4 regions of the Burkholderia sp. EMB26 genome follow, and region 3 is predicted to be linked to each of the others. Evidence: riboswitches for the same ligand, from Rfam matches in the RefSeq annotation. Region 3 holds a riboswitch; each other region holds the start of a gene.
The links. Region 3 has a riboswitch for cobalamin ahead of cobG (precorrin-3B synthase). Riboswitches for the same ligand answer to the same signal wherever they lie in the genome.
Positions count from the first base shown of each region.

Region 1: it holds a riboswitch for cobalamin, as region 3 does, so the genes downstream of both, KU887_RS24215 (CbtB-domain containing protein) here and cobG (precorrin-3B synthase) in region 3, are expected to answer to the same signal.
Region 2: it holds a riboswitch for cobalamin, as region 3 does, so the genes downstream of both, KU887_RS13140 (iron ABC transporter permease) here and cobG (precorrin-3B synthase) in region 3, are expected to answer to the same signal.
Region 4: it holds a riboswitch for cobalamin, as region 3 does, so the genes downstream of both, KU887_RS19505 (TonB-dependent receptor domain-containing protein) here and cobG (precorrin-3B synthase) in region 3, are expected to answer to the same signal.

Region 1 is NZ_CP078071.1:1,663,301-1,665,496, forward strand. Features, by position in the region: gene KU887_RS24210 (CbtA family protein) at 1-683, opposite strand, end outside; gene KU887_RS24215 (CbtB-domain containing protein) at 697-906, opposite strand; cobalamin riboswitch at 939-1,082, opposite strand; gene KU887_RS24220 (histidine phosphatase family protein) at 1,129-1,719, shown strand; gene KU887_RS24225 (inorganic phosphate transporter) at 1,884-2,196, shown strand, end outside.
Region 2 is NZ_CP078070.1:2,792,091-2,794,286, reverse strand. Features, by position in the region: gene KU887_RS13150 (cell division protein ZapA) at 7-321, opposite strand; gene KU887_RS13145 (ATPase) at 318-668, opposite strand; cobalamin riboswitch at 823-1,072, shown strand; gene KU887_RS13140 (iron ABC transporter permease) at 1,114-2,196, shown strand, end outside.
Region 3 is NZ_CP078070.1:1,886,991-1,889,186, forward strand. Features, by position in the region: gene cobG (precorrin-3B synthase) at 1-1,203, opposite strand, end outside; cobalamin riboswitch at 1,310-1,502, opposite strand; gene cbiE (precorrin-6y C5,15-methyltransferase (decarboxylating) subunit CbiE) at 1,705-2,196, shown strand, end outside.
Region 4 is NZ_CP078071.1:630,035-632,230, forward strand. Features, by position in the region: gene KU887_RS19500 (SDR family NAD(P)-dependent oxidoreductase) at 1-12, opposite strand, end outside; cobalamin riboswitch at 425-618, shown strand; gene KU887_RS19505 (TonB-dependent receptor domain-containing protein) at 836-2,196, shown strand, end outside.

The DNA.
Region 1 (2,196 bases), on a different replicon from region 3:
CACGCACCGAACAGCAGGCCGATCGTCGTCCACATGATCACCTGCATGCCGATGGCCGCCACGCGGAACTTCCACAGCAAGGCCGCCGGGAAATCGGCCGGCAACTCGCTGACCGACGGCAGCCCGATCTGCACGGCCGCGATGATCGCGACAAACACGAGCCCGGCGACGATCGACGCGTTCCACTGCCCGAGCTTCGCCACCAGATGGCGGCGCACGCTGACCGAGAACACCATCGTTGCGACCGAGATCGCGATCATCAGGAAGAACAGACCCGTGCGATACCCGATCGTATCGGGGTCGCCGACCGACGGCGGATTGGCCGGGTACTTGAGGTTCGGCACGATCACGAGCGCGACGAACGCCGCCAGCGCGAGCCAGGCGGCCAGCGGCCGTGCCGGCAGGCGGCTGCCGCGTCCGTACGCATACGCGAAGACCAGCGAGAACAGCCCGCCGAATGCCGCGCCGTAGGTCACGACGCCCGTCAGTAGCCCGAGGCCGGCCTGCGTGTGGCGGCTGACCAGTTCCGGCTCCGGTGCCTCGCCTTGGGCGGCGGCGGTTTTCTCTTCGAGGGCGATCGCCTGATCGACTTGCGGTTCGCCGACGACTTTCGCGAAACCGAACGTGAGGAGGCCCGCGGCGATGCCTGCGAGCATCCCGCGCATGAGCAGCTTTCCGACCATCTTTTACTCCGCGTCAGTGGCAGGGAAAGCCGAGCAGATGGCGGCCGTCGTGGACGAATTCGTGGACATACATGCCCGGCACGAGCGACGTCGCGCCCTGTTCCGCACCGACGAAATAGAGTGCGAGCAGCAGGATCAGGCCGACGAACACGGCCCACGGCAACAGCTCACGGACGGGGATGGGTGCCGGCACGACCGCCGGCTTCAGCACTGCTTCGCTCATGGATGCACCTCAGGGGAATCGCGCCCCGACAAATGATGGATGGGTACGAAGGCAGGTCTGGCTTCCGGGATCATCGATTCCCCGGTTACAGTGGCGCGACCGCGCCGGAATTGCACCGGCTTCCGCGCTTCGTATCGGGCGAATTGTACGCGCGAACGTTCGCGTATTGAAGCGACGACAGATGGGCAAGCGCGCCCCGCTCCGGATCATCCGACCACCGACATGAACCTGCATGCCTCGCTGCGCCTGATCGCGCACGCCTCGACCCGCGCGATGCGCACCGGCACGTTTCCCGACGACGATCCGCTCGACGCGCGCGGGCTTGCCGAAGCCGCCGCGCTGCACGGCCGGTGGACGGCCATCGCCGGCTCGCTCGTGCTGTGCAGCCCGGCACGCTGCGCAACGCAGACCGCCGACGCACTCGGGCTGCACGCCGACATCGACGACGCGCTGCGCGACATCGACTACGGCGACTGGCGAGGCAAGCGGCTGCACGATCTCGCACGCGATCTGCCTGACGAACTTGCCACGTGGATCGGCACGCCGTCCGCGTCGCCGCATCGCGGCGAATCGTTCGACGCCGCCGCACGTCGGGTCGGCACGTGGTTCGACGGGTTGCCGCGCGAGCGCGACGTCATCGCGATCACGCATGCGCCGATCGTCCGCGCGGCCATCGCGCATGTGCTGCGGATGGACCACGCCGCGGCCGCGCGTCTCGACGTTGCGCCGCTGTCGTGCACGACGTTCGTCGCGTCGCCGGCCGGCTGGACGTTGGCGGCGACGGATGATGAGCAGCGCGATACCGGCGCGTAAGCCGCTGTCGTGTTCACTATGTGAGTGATCGACGCGACTCGCTGCCTCGCATGCCGCCACTCGCCTTACATCCCCGTAAGACACACCGTTCGTCGTCCCGACTGTCATCAAACTGACTGCTAGCCGCAGCTAGGATCGGACGCGGTTCCCTACGAGATGCCGTCATGAATCAACCTGCTTCGTCCGCCCCGAACAATCCGGGCTCCGTCGCGCGCACCCGGCAGGTCGGCTATGCCGCCTTCCTGCTGGTGCTCGTGCTCGGCGCCGTCTATATCGCCACCCACCTGGTCGCCGATCTGGCGCCGGTCCGCGAAGGGACGCTGTTCCCGTACCTGCTGCTCGGCGCCGCCCTGCTGATCGCGCTGGGCTTCGAATTCGTCAACGGCTTCCACGACACCGCGAACGCGGTCGCGACCGTGATCTATACGCACTCGCTGACGCCGAACGTCGCGGTGATCTGGTCGGGCATGTGGAACT
Region 2 (2,196 bases), 910 kb from region 3:
GAAACGTTACTGCGTCTCGTGCTGTGCGAGCACCGCACCGAGTTGTTCGTTCATCTGGTGCATTGTACGACGGATTTCCTCCGCCGGAAATGCTTCACCATGCCGCACGCTCGTTTGCAGCCGCAGCAATTCCGATGCGAGCGACAGCGCCGCCATCACCGCGATGCGATCGGTGCCGCGTACCGAGCTGTTCGAGCGGATTTTCGACATTTCGGCGTCGACGCGCGCGACCGCTTCGAGCAGCGCCGCTTCGGTCTCGGCCGAACAGGCGAGCCGATAGGGCTGACCGAGAATCGAGACTTCGATCTGCTTGGTGCTCATGCATGTTCTCCGTGGCTGGCCGCGTCATCGCCATCCGTGCGCGCCTGCGCATCCAGCAGGTCGAGCTGGTTGTCGGCTTGCTCCGCGCTCTTCGAGCGCGGCAGCTTTTCGAGAATCGCGTTCAGTTTCACCTGGGCGTCGTCGATCTTCGCCGACAGCGTGTCGCGCTCGGCCGCGAGCGCATTGCGTTCGTCGCGCAGCTGCGCGAGTTCCGCGCGGACCGTGTCCGCTTCCGCGCGCAATTGCGCGACCTGCTCCTCGAGCGCGAGCCGTTCCGAGTGATAGCGCTTGTTCAGCGAAATCAGACGGCCAATATTTTGAGATAGGGTTTCGAGTTCGTTGAGCATTTGCTGCGTCCTCTAAAGACCCAGCATTTTAGCGCGGAATAACGCGCAATCCGACATCTGTAACGTTTCCAGTCGTAACACCCCTGCTTCTTGCCGCGAATAGGCGCGTCCCGCGTGTCTCCGGACGCTTCCTTGACGCTCGCGCGACCGGCTCCTAAACTGGCGCCGCCTCGGTGCTCGCGCGCAGGACGCGCGGTTAAACGGGAAGCAGGGTGCGGGCTCCGCGAGCGCGTCAACCTGCGCTGCCCCCGCAACGGTAAGCGGCCGCGTCGCATGACGCAGGCCGGCTCGGGCGCGTTTCGCGTGCAGGTCGCACGCGGGCGCGGGCCACTGCGCGTCATCGCGCGGGAAGGCGAGCCGGACCGCCGCCAGCCCGGATACCGGCCGAGACGGGGAGCCCGCACGGGCTCCATGACGCGCGGCCTGCGGGGAAGCGGGGCGCGCAATGCTTCACGGAACGTTCTTCGATGCCGACCCCAATCGTCCGCCACGCGCCCCCGTCGCGCCCGGCCGGCCCCTGCAAGCGGATGCGCCGTGCGTCGGGCGCGCGGCCGTGCGCCGCATGAGCGCCGCACGCGCCACTGTCATCTGGGCCGCGCTGGCCGCCGTGGTCGCATTGCTGTTCGTCGCGTCGCTGTCGATCGGCAGCGTGCCGATGTCGCCGTGGCAGGCACTCGCTTCGCTCGTGCCGCACGGCGGCGATACCCTGTTTGCCGATATCGTCCGCACGCTGCGCCTGCCGCGCGCGCTCGCGGGTTTCGCGTGCGGCGCGCTGCTCGCGCTGGCCGGCGCGTTGTTGCAAGTGCTGCTGCGCAATCCGCTCGCGGAGCCGTACGTGCTGGGCGTGTCCGGCGGCGCGGCCGGCTTCGCGCTCGTCGCGATGATCGCGGGCGGCGCGTGGTGGCTCGTCGACGCATCCGCGTTCGCCGGTTCGCTCGTCTCGGTCGCGCTCGTGCTCGGTCTCGCCAGACGCGAGCTGTGGCGCGGCGAATCGCGCGACGCATCGCCGCGGCTGCTGCTCACCGGCGTCGTGATCGCGGCGGGATGGGGCGCGCTCGTCACGCTGTTGCTGTCGCTCGCGCCCGATGCGCGGCTGCGCGGCATCATCTTCTGGCTGACGGGCGACCTGAACGGCGCGACGGCGCCGTGGTTCGCGTGGGGCGCGCTGTTGCTGAGCGCGTGCGTCGCGCTGCCGGCCGCGTCGCAACTGAACGTGCTGCTGCGCGGCGACGCGACCGCGCAGGCGCTCGGCGTGCCGGTCGCGCGGCTGCGCGTGCGGATCTATCTCGTCGCGTCGCTGGCCGCCGCCGCTGCCGTGACGACGGCCGGCACGATCGGCTTCGTCGGGCTCGTCGTGCCGCATGCGCTGCGGCTCGCGTTCGGCAACGACCAGCGGATGCTGCTGCCGGCCGCGATGCTCGCGGGCGGTGGCGGCGTGATGGCGGCCGACCTGCTCGCGCGCACCGCGATCGCGCCCGCGCAACTGCCGGTCGGCGTGATGACCGCGTTGATCGGCGTGCCGGTGTTC
Region 3 (2,196 bases):
CGCGGGATGCGGCAGCGCGCAGTGGCGCGCGCAGCCGGTCAGGTGCACGTCGAGCGGCCGGCCGATGCGGGCGGCGAGCGCGAGTGCGTCGTGTTTCGTGTCGGCGTGCGCTTTCGCGCAGCCCGCGCTGCCGGTACAGGCGACGAGCGCCGCCAGCGGCTCGGACGCCGCGCCTACGAGGCCGAGCGACTTGAGTGCTTCGCGCATTGCCACCGCACGTTCGTTCGGCACGCCGTGCATGAACACGCCTTGCCACGGCGTCATCGACAGCGTGCCGTCGCCGTCGGCTTCGGCCAGCGCGGCGAGCCGTTCCAGTTGCGCCGCGTCGAGCCGCCCGAGCGCGAATTGCGCGCCGACGCTGCAGCGGGTCGCGGCGCGCGACGGCTGCGCGCCGAAACGCAACGCCGGGTCGGCATGCGTGCGCCGCCAGCCGGCAAGCGCCGGATCGGCCGCGAGCGGAAAGGGCAGGTAGCGCCGGGCGCGTTCGAACAGCGTGCGTTCGCCGCACATCGCGAGCAACGCGCGCATCCGCGTGACGTCGGCCGGCGCGAGATCGAGGAACGCACGCAGCAGCGCGCGCACCAGCGCGACGCCCTGATCGGGCGACACGTCGACCGACGCGGGCCGGTCGCCGGGCGCCACCGGCGGACAGCCGGCCAGCCCCGCCGCAAGACGTACCGCGCCGTCGGCGCGGCGCCACGCGGCGAGCCAGATGTCGTGCGGATGATCGAGCGCCGCGACCGCTTCGCCGCCATCGAGCTGGATCGAGAATTTCGGCGACAGTTCGCCGCGGCGCGGCTCGTTCGCCAGCATGTCGAGCAGCGGCACGGCGAGCGCGTGGCTATCGACGAGCGCGGCCGGGTCGTGCCCGGCGAGCGGGCTGAGCAGCACGTTGCGGACGTCGTCGCTCGCCGCGAGCGCGGCCGCCTCGGCGGCGGTGTCGCCGGCGCTTGCGCGCGGGCCGAGCCCCGCGTCGAGCAACGCGTGGGTCAACGCATCGGCCGCGCCGTCGCGAATGCCGCGCAACTGGAGATTCGCACGATTGGTCGCATCGATCGCGCCGGAACCGTACCGGCGCGCGGCGGCGGCGATCGCACGCGCCTGGCGCGCGTCGAGCCGGCCGCCCGGCAGCTTGATCCGGCACAACCCGCCGTCGGCGGCCGCGACCACGCGCACGAGCCCCGGGCAGGCCGACGGGCGCACGACGGGCGACGCAGGAATCGAATCGGGGGCGGAACTCAACGGGATACCGGAACAGTGTGGCGCCGCGGCCAACGCATCGGTACACCCCGCCCGACGCCGACTGGCACGCACGCACTTTCTGGCCGGCAGGTCTCCTGGCTGACAGGTCGGCGCCGACTCCCGGCCTTCCCGGTGAAACCAGTGGCATGAGGAGGGAGATCGGCTCGCTGTCTACAGTTGCGGGGGCAGCCACAGCGGCGCGCGGTGCGCCCTGTGTTCCCTCTTCGGCCCCGAAGGGCACCGGCGAACGAACGGCCGTAGGATACCCGATTTCGGTCGCGATTCGCGACCGGCTGGCGGTTCGCGGCGAGCGAAGCGGGCAACGGCCGCGCGCGGGCGGGCGGGCAGATGAAACGCGGGGTGGAACACGGTACCATGCCGTTTTTTGCAACGCGGACGGCTGCACCGGCGCTTTCACGGCCGCGCGGCGACACGATGGAATCGAACGATGGGGAAGGGTGCATGACGGCGTGGCTGACGGTAGTGGGCATCGGCGACGACGGTTACGCGGGGCTCGGACGCCACGCGCGGCGCGCGCTGCTCGATGCGGCGCACGTGGTCGGCGCGAAGCGGCAGCTCGACATGCTGCCCGCGCGACTGCGCGCGACGCGCGAAGCATGGCCGTCGCCGTTCGACCTGTCGGGGCTGCTCGCGCGCCGCGGCGCGCCGGTGTGCGTACTCGCGAGCGGCGACCCGATGCTGTTCGGCGTCGGCGCGACGCTCGCCCGCCAGCTTTCTCCCGACGAATGGCGCGTGCTGCCCGCGCCGTCGTCGCTGTCGCTCGCCGCGGCGCGCCTCGGCTGGGCGCTGCAGGACGTCGGCGCGGTCTCGCTGGTCGGGCGTCCGCTCGCGACGCTGGCCCGCCACCTGCTGCCGGGCCGGCGCCTGTTCGTGCTGAGCGCCGACGGCCGCACGCCGGCCGCCGTCGCGGCCGAACTCGCCGCGCGCGGCTTC
Region 4 (2,196 bases), on a different replicon from region 3:
CGAATCGGTCATGTCGGTCAACGTCCTGTCGGGTCGGATGCGCGGCGCTGCGCGAGCGTGCACTGGCCGGCGAGGAACCGGCTTCGGGTGTCGGTCATGATGTCTCCTGTCATCGAGTGCGGGCCGTTCAGCTCGAACCCGCGATATCCACACGGTGCAATACGCGCCCGGGTTCCGCCTCGCCCGTTTGAACGAGATCGCGCACGCGAGCGGCAGGTTCGAACGGGAAACTGTCGAGGAAAGCGCGGCCCGCGCAACGCGCCGAGCCGGTTCCGGCTCGAGGGCACGCGCTCGCCCCGTTTCGTCAGACCAGACGCACGGCCCGCGCGCATGAAACGAAAGGATCCGGAAAGCTGACGCGGGACAATGACGTTTTTTCGCATCCGCAGGCAGCCGGACGATTGACGTGCGCGAGCGCACGCCATTACCCTTGCGCGCTGATGGTTCCCAGGGATGGGATCAAAAGGGAACGCAGGCGAGGCAACGCCTCGAAGCTGCGGCTGCCCCCGCAACTGTGAGCGGCGAATCCGTGCCACCGCATGCCACTGGGAAACCGGGAAGGCCCGCACGGATGACGACCCGCGAGCCAGGAGACCTGCCATCGACCCGAGGTCCAGGCAGCCGCACCGGGCGGGGTGTCCCGATGCGCCAGGCACCGCCCCCGGGTGGTCGCCCGTTGCATGGACGACCCGACCTCAGGATCCACCAGATGTCCATCGTTCCCGAATCCGCTTCCCGGCCGGAAGCGTCGCACCGACACGCCGTCGGCATCCGTTGCTTGTCCGCCCTCCGCTCACGATCGCCGTACCCGCTACTCGCTTTGTCCCGCCGTCTCATGAACCTTCGTCACCTGCTCGCCACGTCCGCCGCCACCGCGCTGCTTTCCCCGCTCGCCCATGCGGCCGGCGACACGGCGCCTGCGCAGCCCGCCGGGCCCGCGGAAGGGGCGGACCTGCCGACGATCAGCGTGACCGACACGCGGCACCTGCCCGAATCGTTCGACCGGCGCTACGCGTCGACCCAGGTGCTCACGCGCGACGATCTCGACCGGCTGTCGCCGGCCGACCCGAGCATCACGCAGGCGCTCGCGACGCTGCCGGGCGTGACCGTCACGCAGAACGGCGGGCCCGGCTCGTCCGCGTCGGTCAGCATCCGCGGTTCGTCGGCGAGCCAGGTCGCCGTGTTCATCGACGGCATCCGGATCGGCTCGCCGACCACCGGCATCGCGCCGTGGGCCGACCTGCCGACCGACGCGTTCGAGCGCGTCGAGGTGATCTCCGGGCCGGCCGCCGCGTCGTTCGGCAACAACGCGATGGGCGGCGTCGTGCAACTCTTCACGCGCCGCGCCGCCCAACAGCCGAACCAGACCACCGTGTCGTTCGGCGGCGGCACGAACAAGACGTTCGACACGCGGTTCCGCACGTCGGGCACAGTGCCGTCGACGGGGCCGCTGGCCGCGCTCGGCGGGCTCACCTATTCGCTCGGGCTGCACGACTACAACACGGCCGGCATCGACGCGACGCGGCCGTTCTTCTACGGTCACGAAGACGGCCGCAATCCGTATCACGCGCAGGATCTCGACGCGCGGCTCGGCTATGCGCGCGACAACTGGTCGATCTCGACGTTCGCGCTGTACCACCGCTCCGACCTGTCCTACGACAACAGCGGCTACGCGAATCGCGAGCTCGATCACCAGCTGACGACCGGCGTCGCGTTCCATCTCGACATCACGCCCGATACGCAATTCGACCAGTCGTTCGGTTATGCGAACGACCGCCAGTTCATCTATGCGGACAACCCGGCCCTCGCGACGGACCAGATCAATTCGCAACGCATCAGCACGTCGACGTCGCTGACCCATCAGGCGCACGGATTTCATCTGTTCGGCCTGCCGCTGTCGGGCGAATCGAAGCTCGCCTACGATTTCACGCGCGAACAGGCATTCCTGCCGGTCGACATTCCCGGTGGCGTACCGACGCGCAACGATTCCGCGTTCTCGCTGCACCAGTCGGCGACGCTCGGCAGCGTGACGATGTTCGTCGCGGGTCGCCACGAGATCGTCGCCGGGCAAGCGGTGAACACCGGCAACGCCGCGCTGTCGTGGGCGATCACGCCGGTCTACACGGCGCGCGTGTCGTACGGCAATGCATTCCGCCTGCCGACGTTCAACGACCTGTACTATCCCGGCTACGGCAA